Regions from separate parts of the Streptomyces sp. NPDC002564 genome, predicted to be linked through region 3. Evidence: predicted binding sites of a transcription regulator. Region 3 holds the regulator's gene; each other region holds the start of a gene.
The links. The regulator HrcA, encoded in region 3, represses chaperone genes, less so after heat shock. The targets are predictions, from matches to a motif close to TTNGCACTCNGNNNNNCNGAGTGCNAA.
Positions count from the first base shown of each region.

Region 1 (5,150 bases), on a different contig from region 3:
CGGTTACAGTCTTGAACAACGCCGGTGACCATCGCATGTCGGGGGTCGTGGGCGTCACCACAATCGAATACCGCTCATCCAGAGGGGCAGAGGGACACGGCCCGTTGAAGCCCCGGCAACCCTCCGGTCGGACTCGTCGCGATCAAGCGCAGCGAGGCTCCCGGCTCGGGAAGGTGCCAATTCCGTCTCGCGGCGAGATGCGTCGCGAGGAAGATGAGGAGAAAGGGCCTCGCCTCCATGGCTGTGCAGACTGTCGCCACCGAAAGCACCACCTCTTCCGTAGACCTCGGCCCCGCCTCGGGACTCTCCTGCCGTGAGTGCGGCACCGCGTTCCCGCTCGGTCCGATCTTCGCCTGCGTCGAGTGTTTCGGCCCCCTCGAAGTCGCCTACGACCTGCCGCTCGGCGACCCGGAGGCCCTCCGCAAGCAGATCGAGTCCGGCCCCGCCAACATCTGGCGCTACGCCCCGCTGCTGCCCGTCCCCGCCGACGTCGCCGACAAGCCGAACCTCAACCCGGGCTGGACCAAGCTGGTCAAGGCCGACAACCTCGCCGGGGAACTCGGCATCGAGCAGGGCAAGTTGTTCGTCAAGGACGACTCCGGCAACCCCACGCACTCCTTCAAGGACCGGGTCGTCGCGCAGGCCCTGGAGGCCGCCCGCGCCTTCGGCTTCACCACCCTGTCCTGCTCCTCCACCGGCAACCTCGCGGGCGCCGTCGGCGCCGCCGCCGCCCGGGCCGGCTTCCGCTCCTGCGTGTTCATCCCGCACGACCTGGAGCAGGGCAAGGTCGTCATGGCCGCGGTCTACGGCGGCGAGCTCGTCGGCATCGAGGGCAACTACGACGACGTGAACCGCTTCTGCTCCGAGCTCATCGGCGACCCGCTGGGCGAGGGCTGGGGCTTCGTGAACGTGAACCTGCGGCCGTACTACGGCGAGGGCTCCAAGACCCTCGCGTACGAGATCTGCGAGCAGCTCGGCTGGCAGCTGCCCGACCAACTGGTCATCCCGATCGCCTCCGGCTCGCAGCTCACGAAGATCGACAAGGGGCTCAAGGAGCTCATCGCGCTCGGCCTGGTCGAGGACAAGCCCTACAAGATCTTCGGCGCGCAGGCCGAGGGCTGCTCCCCGGTGTCCGCCGCCTTCAAGGCCGGTCACGACGTGGTGCGCCCGCAGAAGCCCGACACCATCGCCAAGTCCCTCGCCATCGGCAACCCGGCCGACGGGCCGTACGTCCTGGACATCGCGCGCCGCACCGGCGGCGCGGTGGAGGACGTGAACGACGAGCAGGTCGTCGACGCGATCAAGCTGCTCGCGCGGACCGAGGGGATCTTCGCCGAGACGGCGGGCGGCGTGACGGTGGGCGTCACGAAGAAGCTCGTCGAGGCGGGGCTCATCGACCCCTCGCTGACGACGGTGGTCCTCAACACCGGGGACGGCCTCAAGACGCTCGACGCCGTCGCCGAGACGTCGCAGGCCACCGCGACGATCAAGCCGAACCTCGAGGCGTTTCGCTCCGCCGGGCTGGCCGGTTAGCCGCCGCGGGACCTGATCGCCGTCGCCCGACCGCCGGTCGCGGCCCGTCCGCGCGCCGTTCCCCGCGCCCCTTGCGGGGCGCGTCCCTCCGCCCTCCGTACTTCTGAGGTGAACCCCATGAGCGTCAACGTCCGCATCCCCACCATTCTCCGCACCTACACCGGCGGCAAGTCCGAGGTCGCCGCCGAGGGTGCCACGCTCGGTGAGGTCATCGCCGACCTGGAGAAGAACCACACCGGGATCGCCGCCCGGGTCCTGGACGACCAGGGCAAGCTGCGCCGCTTCGTGAACGTGTACGTGAACGACGACGACGTCCGTTTTGAGCAGGGCCTCGAGACCGCGACGCCGGACGGCGCGGGCATCTCGATCATTCCCGCCGTCGCCGGCGGCTGATCTTTTCGCAAGTACCCTGCGTTATCTGAATTGCCCCCTCCGTACGAGAAACGGAGGGGGCAATTCTGCATGGTTGAGCACGGTACAGTTGGGAAGCGTGCTTCGCCGTCAGTGCCGAGCGCATATACGAAGTCGGCCCGGAGCCGACAAGAAGTAGCCAAAGAGCGCTGCCCATTCGAACCTTATGCGGCTTTTGCCTGGCCCGACTTGCCCCGAATTCAGCGAATTCTTCGCATATTACCGTTCACGCGTGCCCGGAATTCTCGTCCGATTGACCTGTTGCAGACGGCAGTTGGACAGATACATTCAGCGGCGGTCGACGCGTTCCGGCGCACACCCCCATCATCCAATGGGCGGTGGAGGTCTGACCCGGGTCCGCGAAGTGCGGTCCTGTGCAAGGGCCAGTAATAGGGGAGTTAGGCATGGCTCAGGGCACCGTCAAGTGGTTCAACGCGGAGAAGGGGTACGGCTTCATCGCGGTCGACGGTGGTGCGGATGTTTTCGTCCACTACAGCGCGATCCAGATGGACGGGTACCGCACCCTTGAAGAAGGTCAGCGAGTCGAATTCGAGATCTCGCAGGGCCAGAAGGGTCCGCAGGCGGACATGGTCAAACTCGCCGTCTAGCTCGGCGCGACCGACCACCGAAGCAAGCATCGCCAGGGGCTCGTATCCCGCCAGGGGTACGGGCCCCTCGTGTGCGCCCGCGGGCGCCGGGGCGCGCGCCGGAGAGCTGTCCGAGATCCGTGAGAGGCGCTTGCACTCGCAGGGGTCGAGTGCTAATCATTGGGCTTAGCACTCTCCGCGTGAGAGTGACAGAACTTGGATCGGGTCGGTGAGGCCCGCAGGCCGGGTGGGGCAAGGAACCACAAGGGCTGCAGGCCGTCCGTCGCGGGCACCAGCACGATCCGTTTGCGTTTCCTCCCCCAAGCTCCTTGAGGGAGCTGGGGGGGACCCCCATCGTCCGGGAGGACCACTTCACATGGCCAAGATCATCGCGTTCGACGAGGAGGCACGGCGCGGCCTCGAGCGCGGCATGAACCAGCTCGCCGACGCCGTCAAGGTGACCCTGGGCCCCAAGGGTCGCAACGTCGTCCTCGAGAAGAAGTGGGGCGCCCCCACGATCACCAACGATGGTGTGTCCATCGCCAAGGAGATCGAGCTCGAGGACCCGTACGAGAAGATCGGCGCCGAGCTGGTCAAGGAGGTCGCGAAGAAGACGGACGACGTCGCCGGTGACGGCACGACGACCGCGACCGTCCTGGCCCAGGCCCTGGTGCGCGAGGGTCTGCGCAACGTGGCCGCCGGTGCCAACCCGATGGCCCTCAAGCGCGGCATCGAGAAGGCCGTCGAGGCCGTCTCCGGCGCCCTGCTCGAGCAGGCCAAGGACGTCGAGACCAAGGAGCAGATCGCTTCCACGGCCTCCATCTCCGCCGCCGACACCCAGATCGGCGAGCTCATCGCCGAGGCCATGGACAAGGTCGGCAAGGAAGGCGTCATCACCGTCGAGGAGTCCCAGACCTTCGGTCTGGAGCTCGAGCTCACCGAGGGCATGCGCTTCGACAAGGGCTACATCTCGGCGTACTTCGCCACCGACATGGAGCGTATGGAGGCGTCGCTCGACGACCCGTACATCCTGATCGTCAACTCCAAGATCTCCAACGTGAAGGACCTCCTTCCGCTGCTGGAGAAGGTCATGCAGTCGGGCAAGCCGCTGCTGATCATCGCGGAGGACGTCGAGGGCGAGGCGCTGTCCACGCTCGTCGTCAACAAGATCCGTGGCACCTTCAAGTCCGTCGCCGTCAAGGCCCCGGGCTTCGGTGACCGCCGCAAGGCCATGCTCGGCGACATCGCCATCCTCACCGGTGGCACCGTCATCTCCGAGGAGGTCGGCCTCAAGCTGGAGAACGCCGGTCTCGACCTGCTCGGCCGCGCCCGCAAGGTCGTCATCACCAAGGACGAGACGACGATCGTCGACGGCTCCGGTGAGAGCGACCAGGTCCAGGGCCGCGTCAACCAGATCCGTGCCGAGATCGAGAACTCGGACAGCGACTACGACCGCGAGAAGCTGCAGGAGCGCCTGGCGAAGCTCGCCGGCGGTGTTGCGGTCATCAAGGCCGGTGCCGCGACCGAGGTCGAGCTCAAGGAGCGCAAGCACCGCATCGAGGACGCCGTTCGCAACGCGAAGGCGGCCGTCGAGGAGGGCATCGTCGCCGGTGGTGGCGTGGCCCTGCTGCAGGCCTCCGCGGTCTTCGAGAAGCTCGAGCTCGACGGTGACGAGGCGACCGGCGCCAACGCCGTGAAGCTCGCGCTGGAGGCCCCGCTCAAGCAGATCGCCGTCAACGGTGGTCTCGAGGGTGGCGTCGTCGTGGAGAAGGTCCGCAACCTCACCGTCGGCCACGGCCTCAACGCCGCGACCGGTGAGTACGTGGACATGATCGCCGAGGGCATCCTCGACCCGGCGAAGGTGACGCGTTCCGCCCTGCAGAACGCCGCCTCCATCGCCGCGCTGTTCCTCACCACCGAGGCCGTCATCGCCGACAAGCCGGAGAAGGCGGGCGCCGCCCCGGCCGGCGGCGGCATGCCGGGCGGTGACATGGACTTCTGATCCTCGCGGATCGGCTGTTCATCGCTTCACGCGACCCGAGGGCGGCACTCCTTCTCCGGAAGGGGTGCCGCCCTCGGGCTTTTCCGTGCGCGGGCACTCACCCCGCGAACAGGGTCCGCACCGCCACGGCGAGCAGGGCGAGATCCAGGACGGTCGTCACGACCAGGGACAGCGCCGTCAGGGCGGCGAGACGGGACGGGGTCACGAAGGCTCCTCGGTACGGGGGTGCGGTGCGGGGCGTCCGGCCGGGACACCAGGACTGTCCCGAACTCCGTGTCCGGCGGGGTGCGTCCGGACGAAGATGAACGTCGGCGAACACACCCGACGGACACCCAGGGGGCGGCGACGTGACGGACGGCGCGGCACGGGGCGCGCTCGCGCTCCTGCGCAAGGAGCTGCGGCAGGCCCGCGCCGATCAGGGCTGGAGCATCGACCGGCTCCTCGCGCGCACCGCCGCGCAGGGCGTCCCGCTCGGCCGCACCACGGTCAGCCAGGCCCTCAACGACGGCCATCCGCGCCCCTCTTCCCGCACCGTGGCCGCCCTCGCCCGCGCCCTGGGCGTCGACCCCGCCCCGCTGCACGACCTGTGGGAACGCGCCTCGCCCCGGGCCGCCCCC
Region 1 is NZ_JBIARE010000006.1:143,780-148,929, forward strand. It holds SAM riboswitch class I at 72-220, shown strand; gene thrC (threonine synthase) at 214-1,533, shown strand; gene ACFYXE_RS22320 (ubiquitin-like small modifier protein 1) at 1,651-1,926, shown strand; gene ACFYXE_RS22325 (cold-shock protein) at 2,349-2,552, shown strand; gene groL (chaperonin GroEL) at 2,908-4,533, shown strand; gene ACFYXE_RS22335 (helix-turn-helix domain-containing protein) at 4,881-5,150, shown strand, end outside.
Region 1: a site for HrcA is predicted at 2,682-2,708, ahead of groL (chaperonin GroEL). Genes of this name have one in related genera too.

Region 2 (5,150 bases), on a different contig from region 3:
CGCGGTCCCAGTCGGAGTCCGTGGCCTCGATCTCGGCCTTGATCTGGGCGACGCGGCCCTCGACCTCGGCCTTGTTGCCGCCACCGTCGACGATCGTGGTGTCGTCCTTGGTGATGGTGACGCGGCGGGCGGTGCCGAGCACGTCCAGGCCGACCTGGTCGATCTTGAGGCCGACCTCTTCGGCGATGACGGTGCCGCCGGTGAGGGTGGCGATGTCACCGAGCATGGCCTTGCGGCGGTCGCCGAAGCCGGGGGCCTTCACCGCGACGGCGTTGAAGGTGCCGCGGATCTTGTTCACGACCAGGGTCGACAGGGCCTCGCCCTCGACGTCCTCGGCGATGATCAGGAGCGGCTTCGAGGCGTTGGCCTGGATGACCTTCTCGAGCAGCGGCAGGAGGTCCTGGATCGAGGAGATCTTGCCCTGGTGGATCAGGATGTACGGGTCGTCGAGGACGGCCTCCATACGCTCCTGGTCGGACACCATGTACGGCGAAAGGTAGCCCTTGTCGAAGGCCATGCCCTCGGTGAAGTCGAGCTCCAGGCCGAAGGTGTTGGACTCCTCGACGGTGATGACACCGTCCTTGCCGACCTTGTCCATCGCCTCGGCGATGAGCTCGCCGACCTGCGGGTCCTGGGCGGACAGACCGGCGACGGCGGCGATGTCGGCCTTGTCGTCGATCGGACGGGCGGTGGCGAGGAGCTCCTCGGAGACGGCCGCGACGGCGGCGTCGATGCCCTTCTTCAGGGCGGCCGGGGAGGCGCCGGCGGCGACGTTGCGCAGGCCTTCCTTGACGAGGGCCTGGGCGAGCACGGTGGCGGTGGTGGTGCCGTCACCAGCGATGTCGTTGGTCTTGGTCGCCACCTCCTTCACCAGCTGGGCGCCGAGGTTCTCGTACGGGTCCTCGACCTCCACCTCACGGGCGATGGTGACGCCGTCGTTGGTGATGGTCGGGGCACCGAACTTCTTGTCGATGACGACGTTGCGGCCGCGGGGGCCGATCGTCACCTTGACCGTGTCGGCAAGCTTGTTGACGCCGCGCTCAAGGGCGCGACGGGCGTCCTCGTCGAACTTCAGGATCTTCGCCATGGGAGCGATTCAGCCCTCTCGAAAACTCGGGTGAACGAACTGCGCCCCTCGCCGCCCGGCAATCAGCGGGGTGACCAGGGGCGCAGCTCTCAAAAGCAAATCTGCTGGTGAAGCAGGTGAAGCGGTGAACTACTTCTCGACGATCGCGAGCACGTCGCGAGCCGAGAGGACGAGGTACTCGTCGCCGTTGTACTTCACCTCGGTGCCGCCGTACTTGCTGTACAGCACGACATCGCCGACCTTGACGTCGAGCGGGAGGCGCTCGCCGTTCTCGAAGCGGCCCGGGCCCACGGCGAGGACAGCGCCCTCCTGGGGCTTCTCCTTCGCGGTGTCCGGAATGACCAGGCCAGAGGCCGTGGTCTGCTCGGCGTCGAGCGGCTGGACCACAATGCGGTCCTCGAGCGGCTTGATGGCAACCTTGGAGCTGGCGGTCGTCACGATCCGGTCTCCCCCTTCGGAGATCTCACGGGGTTAAGAGTCTGAGTGTGGCGACCAGGTGGATCCGTCGTCGCGGGTGCCGGACCTGCCCGTCGCTGTTGGCACTCTCCAGTGGTGAGTGCCAGAAGCGAGACTAGGACGGGGATTAGCACTCGGTCAAGCGGAGTGCCAATCGACTGCGTCGGGCTTCAGCGCAGCGGGGGTCCCAGCGCCGGGGTGGGCGGGGTGCCGACCCCTTCGGGGCAACGGGCCGTCCGGGGCTGGAGTTCCCTCTCCGCGAGGGAGGGAGGTCGCGTCTCCCCTCGCCCCGCACCCGAGGCCGCGCCCACCCCGTCCGCCGCGCGGAACGCCTGCCCGCAGCGGGAAACCTGCTGAGCGCCCCGGCCCTCCGGGGCCCCCTGCTTGCGCGGGACCTTCTGGGCCGCCTTCCTCCCCAGGCGTTCGATCGGGTCGACCGATTCCGCGCAGCCCGTGAGCAGTGCGGGCGCGAGCACACCGCACAGCAGGGCCCCGGCGAGGAGGCGGCGGCGTGCCCGCACCCCGGGGGTCACAGGTAGTCCTCCAGCCGGGCCACCGCGTAACCCTTGTCCGTGACCGTCTTCATGACCCGGCGGATCATGTCGGGCATGGTGCCCTTCCAGTCCTCGCGCCCCCGGAAGTGCGTGAGGATGATGTCGCCGGGGTGCAGGTCCCGGTCCCACTCGCGCCACTCCATGTGGTCGGCGAAGGCCTCCGAGGCCCAGAGCGGCACGGCCTTCACGCCGCAGGACTTGGCGGCGCGCAGCGTGTCCTGGTTGTAGTTGCCGTACGGCGGGCGGAACAGCTCGGGCCGCTTGCCGTAGCGCTTCTCGATGGTGTCCTGCATGCCGCAGATCTCGCGGCGCTGCCCCTGGTACGAAAGCCCGGGCAGGTAGCGGTGGTTGAGGGTGTGGTTGTTCAGGGTGACGCCGCGGTCCTGCATCTTCCTGAAGTAGCCGTAGTCCTCCTTGACCAGGTAGTCGCTGAGGAACGCGGTGTACGGGATCTTCAGGTCGCTCATCATCCTGAGCAGCGCCGGGTCCTTCTCGGCGCCGTCGTCCATGGTCAGGAAGACGACCTTCTCCTTGGTCGGGACGGTCGTGAAGACCGGCGGCAGGCCCGCCTGGCCCTTGACCTCGAAGCCCTTGCGGGTGGTGATGCGCGGCTTGATCCGCGGGGCGGCGGGCGCGGCGAGCGGCGTCCTGGCCAGGCCCCAGCGCTTGGCCGCCGCGGCCCGCGCCGCCTGGCTCGCGGCGAGCTTCTGGGCGTAGGAGTCCAGGGCGCGGGCGGGCGGGGCGCCCAGCGGCTGCTGGCCGGGCGCGGGCCGCACGCCGTCGGAGCCGCCGGAGGCGCAGCCCGAGGCGATCGCCGCGACGGACAGGACGGCCAGCACGGCACGCGTCCGGTTCTTCCGTCTTCTGGTGGATTCTTCGTTTTGTCGTACTAGTTGCATGGCGCCGGATCCTCGCAGCTCAAGGCGGTGACGGGGGCCCGACACCGCCACCGGCCGCGCACCATCCACCGACTGGCCCACAATGGGGCGGGTGAACGACCCGAACACGCCGAGCGGCCACGCGACCGACCTCGGCGACCCCCTCGCCGCCTTCGCCGCCCTGCGCACCGAGGAGGGCCGGGCCCTGCTCGACGAGGTGCGGGACCTCGCGCCCGCGCAGGAGCTGGCCGCCGCCACCCGGCTGCGCCGCGACCATCCGGCGCCCCTGGTCTCGGCCGCGCTCGCGCAGGCGCGGCTGCGGCAGCGGGCCGCGGCGAAGTTCGGCGCCGGGGACGCGGCCCGGATGTTCTTCACGCCGAACGGCGTCGAGCAGTCCACCCGCGCCTCCGTCGCCGCGCACCGCGCCCAGCGCTTCGCGGCCCTCGGCGTACGCACCCTCGCCGACCTGTGCTGCGGCATCGGCGGCGACGCGATCGCCCTCGCACGGGCCGGGATCTCCGTGCTCGCCGTCGACCGCGACCCGCTGACCTGCGCGGTCGCACGCGCCAACGCCGAGGCGCTGGGGCTCGCCGAGCTGATCGAGGTCCGCGAGGCGGACGTCACCGAGGTCGGCACGGCCGGGTACGACGCGGTGTTCGTGGACCCGGCGCGGCGCGGCGGGCGCGGGCGGATCTTCGACCCGGAGGCCTACTCCCCGCCGCTGTCGTGGGCGACCTCGGCGGCGCGGACGGCACCGCTCGCCGCGCTGAAGATCGCCCCCGGCATCCCGCACGAGGCGATCCCGGCAGGGGCCGCGGCCGAGTGGATCTCGGACGGCGGCGACGTGAAGGAGGCGGTGCTGTGGTTCGGCACGGACGCCCCCGCCTCGCACCGCGCGACGCTCCTGCCGGGCGGCGCCTCGCTGTGGAGCCCGCTGGACGCGATGCTGCCGGACCCCGAAGTGCGGCCCGTCGGGCGGTACTTGTACGAGCCGGACGGCGCGGTCATCCGCGCGCACCTGGTGGCGGAGGTGGCCGCCCGGGTCGGGGGCGGCCTGATCGACGAGACCATCGCGTACGTCACGTCGGACGCGCTGCACCCGACGCCGTACGCGGTGGCCTACGAGATCACCGACCGGCTCCCCTTCGGCGTGAAGAAGCTCAAGGCGCTGCTGCGGGAGCGCGAGGTCGGGATCCTGACCGTGAAGAAGCGCGGCTCGGCCGTGGAACCGGAGGAACTGCGCCGCAAGGTGAAGCCGCAGGGAAAGAACGCGGCGACGGTGTTCCTGACGAGGGTGGCAGGCGCGCCGGCGATGCTGATCGGCCACCCGGCAGCGCCGCCGCACACGGGCCCCTCCGGCGCCTGAGCAGCGGACTCCGGGCCGCCCGCGCCCCTATCCGCACCCCCGCGCCCGCCCCCGCAGCAGCTCCCGCTCCCGTTCGTTGCGGGCCAGCCCCGCCGCGCGCTCGAACTCTCCCCGCGCCTCGCCGGCCCGCCCGAGCCGCACCAGCAGGTCCCCCCGCACGCTGGGCAGCAAGTGGTAGTCCCGCAGGGCGGGTTCGCCGGCCAGCGCGTCGACCAGGGCGAGCCCGGCCGCGGGCCCCTCGGCCATCGACACCGCGACCGCGCGGTTCAGCTCGACGACCGGCGACGGGGCGCGCGCGGCGAGCAGGCCGTACAGCGCGGCGATCTGCTGCCAGTCGGTCTCCTCGTACGTGTGCGCGTGGGCGTGACACGCGGCGATCGCGGCCTGCAGGGCGTACGGACCGAGAGCCCCGCCGGACGCGCCCTGCGCCCGTGCCAGCGCCGCGAACCCGCGCCGGATCAGCATCCGGTTCCAGCGGGCCCGGCTCTGGTCCGCGAGCAGCACCGGCTCGCCGGACGGACCGGTGCGCGCCGCCGCGCGCGAGGCCTGCAGCTCCAACAGCGCGGCGAGCCCGTGCACTTCGGACTCCTCGGGCATCAGCCCGGCCAGCACCCGGGCCAGCCGCAGCGCGTCCTCGCACAGGGCGGGCCGCAGCCAGTCGTCGCCCGCGGTAGCCGCGTACCCCTCGTTGAAGACGAGGTAGATGACGTCGAGGACCGAGCCGAGCCGCCGCTCCCGGTCCGGCCCGTAGGGCACCTCGAAGGGGACGCCCCGGGCGGCCAGGGTCCGCTTGGCGCGCACGATGCGCT
Region 2 is NZ_JBIARE010000001.1:265,059-270,208, reverse strand. It holds gene groL (chaperonin GroEL) at 1-1,087, opposite strand, end outside; gene groES (co-chaperone GroES) at 1,217-1,525, opposite strand; gene ACFYXE_RS01385 (polysaccharide deacetylase family protein) at 2,073-2,996, opposite strand; gene ACFYXE_RS01380 (methyltransferase domain-containing protein) at 3,079-4,341, shown strand; gene ACFYXE_RS01375 (RNA polymerase sigma factor) at 4,369-5,150, opposite strand, start outside.
Region 2: a site for HrcA is predicted at 1,671-1,697, ahead of groES (co-chaperone GroES). Genes of this name have one in related genera too.

Region 3 (5,150 bases):
GCCCTGGTGGCCGCCCGCCTCGATGCCCTGGACGCACACCGCGTCGGCGCCCGCCCACTGGGCGGCCTGGGCCTCCTCGGCGGTGGTGACGGTGACGACGGTCAGCGTGCCGACCCGCGCGAAGGCGTCCAGGACGTCGCGGGTGGGGCAGCCGAAGGTGAAGGAGACCAGCGGCACCGGGTCGTCGAGGAGGATCGCGAGCTTGGCGTCGTAGCCGTCGTCGCGGCCGCTGTCCGGGTCGCCGAGCTGCGTCTCGTACCAGGCGGCCTCACCGGCGAGCTGGCTGCGGTAGACCTCGACGGCCGCGGCGTCGGCGGTGTCGGGCTGCGGCATGAAGAGATTGACGCCGAAGGGCTGCGACGTCAGCCCCCGCAGCTGTTTGATCTCCTGGTACATCCCGTCGGCGGTCTTGTACCCGGCGGCGAGGAACCCGAGCCCGCCGGCCTCGGCGACGGCGGCGGCCAGCTGGGGGCCGGAGGCGCCGCCCGCCATGGGGGCCTGCACGATCGGGTGGCGGCAGAGATCGGTCAGTGCGGAGGACATGACGGCATCGTGCCACGGTCCTCTTCCGCCGCCGAATCGCGCACCCCGCACCGGCGTGCGCCGCCCCGCCCGCCCCCTGCCCCCGCCTGCGTCTGCGGGCCGCCCCGGGTTGCTCGCGCAGTTCCCCGCGCCCCTTGAAGGCCCGTCCCGGGCCCCGCAGGGACGACGAAGCCCCCGGCAACGGAACGAACCGTCACCGGGGGCCGACGTCACCGTCCGAGGCGCTACCGCCCGTTGAACGCGTCCTTGAGCCGCGAGAACAGCCCCTGCTGCCCGGGCTGGAACTGCCCCGTGGGCCGCTCCTCCCCGCGCAGCTGCGCCAGCTCCCGCAGCAGCCGCTCCTGCTCCGCGTCGAGCTTGGTCGGCGTGAGCACCTCGACGTGCACGATGAGGTCGCCGCGTCCGCCGCCGCGCAGGTGCGTGATGCCGCGCCCGTGCAGCGGGACCGACTGGCCCGACTGCGTGCCGGGCCGGATGTCGATCTCCTCCAGGCCGTCCAGCGTCTCCAGCGGCACCTTCGTGCCGAGGGCCGCCGCCGTCATCGGAATGGTGACGGTGCAGTGCAGGTCGTCGCCGCGCCGCTGGAAGACGGCGTGCGGCAGCTCGTGGATCTCGACGTACAGGTCACCGGCGGGGCCGCCGCCGGGGCCGACCTCGCCCTCGCCCGCGAGCTGGATCCGGGTGCCGTTGTCGACACCGGCCGGGATCTTCACGGTGAGCGTCCGCCGCGACCGGATGCGGCCGTCACCGGCGCACTCGGGGCACGGGGTGGGCACGACCGTGCCGAAGCCCTGGCACTGCGGACACGGCCGCGAGGTCATGACCTGGCCGAGGAAGGACCGCGTGACCTGCGACACCTCGCCGCGACCGCGGCACATGTCACACGTCTGGGCGGACGTCCCCGGCGCGGCGCCCTCGCCGCTGCAGGTCGTACAGACCACGGCCGTGTCGACCTGGATGTCCTTGGTGGTCCCGAAGGCGGCCTCGTCAAGGTCGATCTCCAGCCGGATCATGGCGTCCTGGCCGCGACGCGTGCGCGAGCGCGGTCCGCGCTGCGACGCCGTCCCGAAGAACGCGTCCATGATGTCGGAGAAGTTGCCGAAGCCACCGGCGCCGAAGCCGCCCGCGCCTCCGCCGCCGCCCGCCTGGGACAGGGGGTCGCCGCCGAGGTCGTAGACCTGCTTCTTCTGCGGGTCCGACAACACCTCGTAGGCGGCGTTGATCTCCTTGAAGCGCTCCTGAGTCTTCGGATCCGGATTCACGTCCGGGTGAAGCTCACGGGCCAGCCTCCGGAAGGCCTTCTTGATCTCGTCCTGGGAAGCGTCGCGGCGCACGCCGAGTACGGCGTAGTAGTCCGTGGCCACTTACGACTCCGCCAGGATCTGTCCGACGTAACGTGCCACTGCGCGTACTGCTCCCATCGTTCCCGGATAGTCCATGCGGGTCGGTCCGACCACGCCGAGCTTGGCGACTGCCTCGCTTCCCGAACCGTAGCCGACCGAGACCACGGACGTGGAGCTGAGTCCCTCATGGGCGTTCTCGTGACCGATCCGTACGGCCATGCCCGAATCCTGCACCTCACCAAGCAACTTGAGGAGCACGACCTGCTCCTCGAGGGCTTCGAGAACGGGCCGGATGGTGAGGGGAAAGTCATGTCCGAAGCGGGTGAGATTGGCGGTTCCGCCGATCATCAGCCGCTCTTCCGTCTCCTCGACGAGCGTTTCGAGCAGAGTGGAGAGGACGGTCGTGACCGTACCCCGGTCCTCGGGCTCGAAGGCCTCCGGCAGGTCCTGCACGAGCTGCGGCACGTCCGCGAAGCGGCGGCCCGCGACCCGGCTGTTGAGCCGCGCCCGCAGGTCCGCGAGCGCGCTCTCGCCGAACGGCGCCGGGCAGTCGATCATGCGCTGCTCGACCCGGCCGGTGTCCGTGATCAGCACGAGCATCAGCCGCGCGGGAGCCAGCGAGAGCAGCTCCACGTGCCGGACCGTCGACCGGGTCAGCGAGGGGTACTGCACCACGGCGACCTGCCGCGTCAGCTGCGCGAGCAGCCGCACCGTGCGCCCCACCACGTCGTCGAGGTCGACGGCGCCGTCGAGGAAGTTCTGGATGGCCCGGCGCTCGGGACCGGTCATCGGCTTGACGCCGGCCAGCTTGTCGACGAAGAGGCGGTAGCCCTTGTCCGTCGGGATGCGCCCGGCGCTGGTGTGGGGCTGGGCGATGAAGCCCTCCTCCTCCAGCGCCGCCATGTCGTTGCGGACCGTGGCGGGAGAGACCCCCAGACGGTGCCGCTCGGTGAGCGCCTTGGAGCCTACGGGCTCCTCCGTGCCCACGTAGTCGTGGACGATGGCGCGCAGCACCTCGAGCCTGCGTTCATTGAGCATCGCGCACACCTCCAGCTGTCTCCGTCGTCCACGACGGGCCCCGGCATCCCCCGAGCCCCCGGCCTGGCACTCACCGCGGGCGAGTGCCAGCCTTTCACTGGGTCAGTGTACGGCCGTCGGGTACGGCCCCGGCAAGGGCGGACCCCGCCCCGTCGTGGCGGCGGCCGTGCGCGGGCTGCCGGACACCGTCCCTGCGGATAGCGTCACCGTATGAACGCGGCACTGACGTGGGAAGCCGGCGGATGGGAGCGGCTCGCGCCGCACGTGGGCCGGTGCCGGCTGCCCGTCTGGGACTGTACGGCGGGACTGGTCGTCGGGGATGAAGGGGCCCTCATGATCGAGGCCGGGGCGACGCTCGCCGAGGGCGCGGCGCTGCGGACGCAGGCCCGGCACATCCTCGGCGGCACCCGCCGGGTCACGCATCTCGCGCTCACGCATCCGCACTTCGACCACGTCCTGGGGGCGGCGGCCTTCGCGGGCGTGCGGGTGTACGGGGCAGCGGGCATCGACACGGTCCTCACCGCGGGCCGCGAGGAACTGTGCTCGGACGCGGTACGCCATGGCGTGCCCGCCGACGCGGCGGCGGAGGCGGCCGATCTGCTGGTCCGCCCGCACCACCTGGTGCGCGGGGAGTGGGCGCTCGACCTGGGCGGCGGGGTGCAGGTGCTGCTCGCCGACGTCGGCCCCGGGCACACCGGGCACGACCTGGCGGTCCTGGTGCGGGGCGGCGAGGGCGGCCGGGCGATCGTCTTCTGCGGCGACCTGGTCGAGGAGTCGGGCGAGCCGCAGGCCGGTCCGGACGCGGCGCCGCGGCACTGGCCGTCGGCCCTCGACCGGCTCCTGGAGCTCGGCGGCGAGGACGCGGTGTACGTGCCGGGGCACGGTGCGGTGGTGGACGCGGCTTTTGTCCGTGCGCAGCGCGCCACACTGGCGGAGCGCTTCGGCGTGTCGTGAGCGCGGGCGGCGCCGTTCTTCCTATCGTCGGCAGAATGCGCCAGTACTCCGCCGATCTCACGCCCCCTTGGAAGAAGCCGAAGCCCGTGCCCGAGGTGGCGGCGGACGCCGGCCTCGTGGTGGAGGAGCTGAGCACCGGTTTCTGCGGGGCGGTGATCCGCTGCGAGAAGTCGGCGCAGGGCCCGACGGTGACACTGGAGGACCGCTTCGGCAAGCACCGGGTGTTCCCGATGGAGCCGCGCGGCTTCCTCCTCGAGGGCCGCACGGTCACCCTCGTACGTCCCTCGCAGGCGCCGGTACGCCCGTCCCGCACCGCCTCGGGATCGGTGGCCGTGCCGGGCGCGCGGGCGCGGGTCGCGCGGGCCGGACGCATCTACGTGGAGGGCCGCCACGACGCCGAACTCGTCGAGCGGGTCTGGGGCGACGACCTGCGCATCGAGGGCGTCGTCGTCGAGTACCTGGAGGGCATCGACGACCTCCCGGCGATCGTCGCGGAGTTCGCCCCCGGCCCCGACGCGCGCCTGGGCGTCCTGGTCGACCACCTGGTCCCCGGCTCCAAGGAGTCCCGCATCGCGGCGGAGGTCACCAGCGCCCACGCCCTGGTCGTCGGCCACCCCTACATCGACGTGTGGGAGGCGGTGAAGCCGTCCTCGGTCGGCATCACCGCGTGGCCCCGGGTCCCGCGGGGCCAGGACTGGAAGAAGGGCGTGTGCGGGGCGCTGGGCTGGCCGGAGAACACGGGGGCGGCGTGGCAGCGGATCCTGGGCTCGGTGCGCAGCTACAAGGACCTGGAGCCGGCGCTCCTGGGCCGCGTGGAAGAACTCATCGACTTCGTCACCCTCCCCTGACCTCACCCACCACCCCGCCGCTCCGCGACGGATACTCCCCACCCACCCACCCGTTTACCCTGCGCCGTTCGGCGGGAGTAGGGGCGGGTGAGTTCCGCCTCACGCCGGACGGGGGGGCGGGTGAGGCCCGCTCTGATGTCGGGTGGGGGCGGGTGGGTGGGGAACTCCCCCACCCACCCGTCGAGGGGACTTGTGGATCAGGCCACGCCGGGCCGCACCCGCCCAACCGGCCGGAGGGGACGTGGGGGTATGTGCGCACGGAGCACCGAGGAAACAATGGCGCCTTTGTTCGTGCAGCGGGGCGCAGGGATAGCGAGTACGCACATACCCCCGCGGCCCCGCCCCACGAACCCAGCCGGGGCGCGGACGGCCGGCCCTAATCCACCAGGTCCCGGACCACCGCATCCGCCAGCAACCGCCCCCG
Region 3 is NZ_JBIARE010000003.1:628,294-633,443, forward strand. It holds gene ACFYXE_RS14345 (nitronate monooxygenase) at 1-543, opposite strand, end outside; gene dnaJ (molecular chaperone DnaJ) at 768-1,907, opposite strand; gene hrcA (heat-inducible transcriptional repressor HrcA) at 1,908-2,924, opposite strand; gene ACFYXE_RS14360 (MBL fold metallo-hydrolase) at 3,135-3,878, shown strand; gene ACFYXE_RS14365 (DUF3097 domain-containing protein) at 3,914-4,726, shown strand; gene hemW (radical SAM family heme chaperone HemW) at 5,103-5,150, opposite strand, start outside.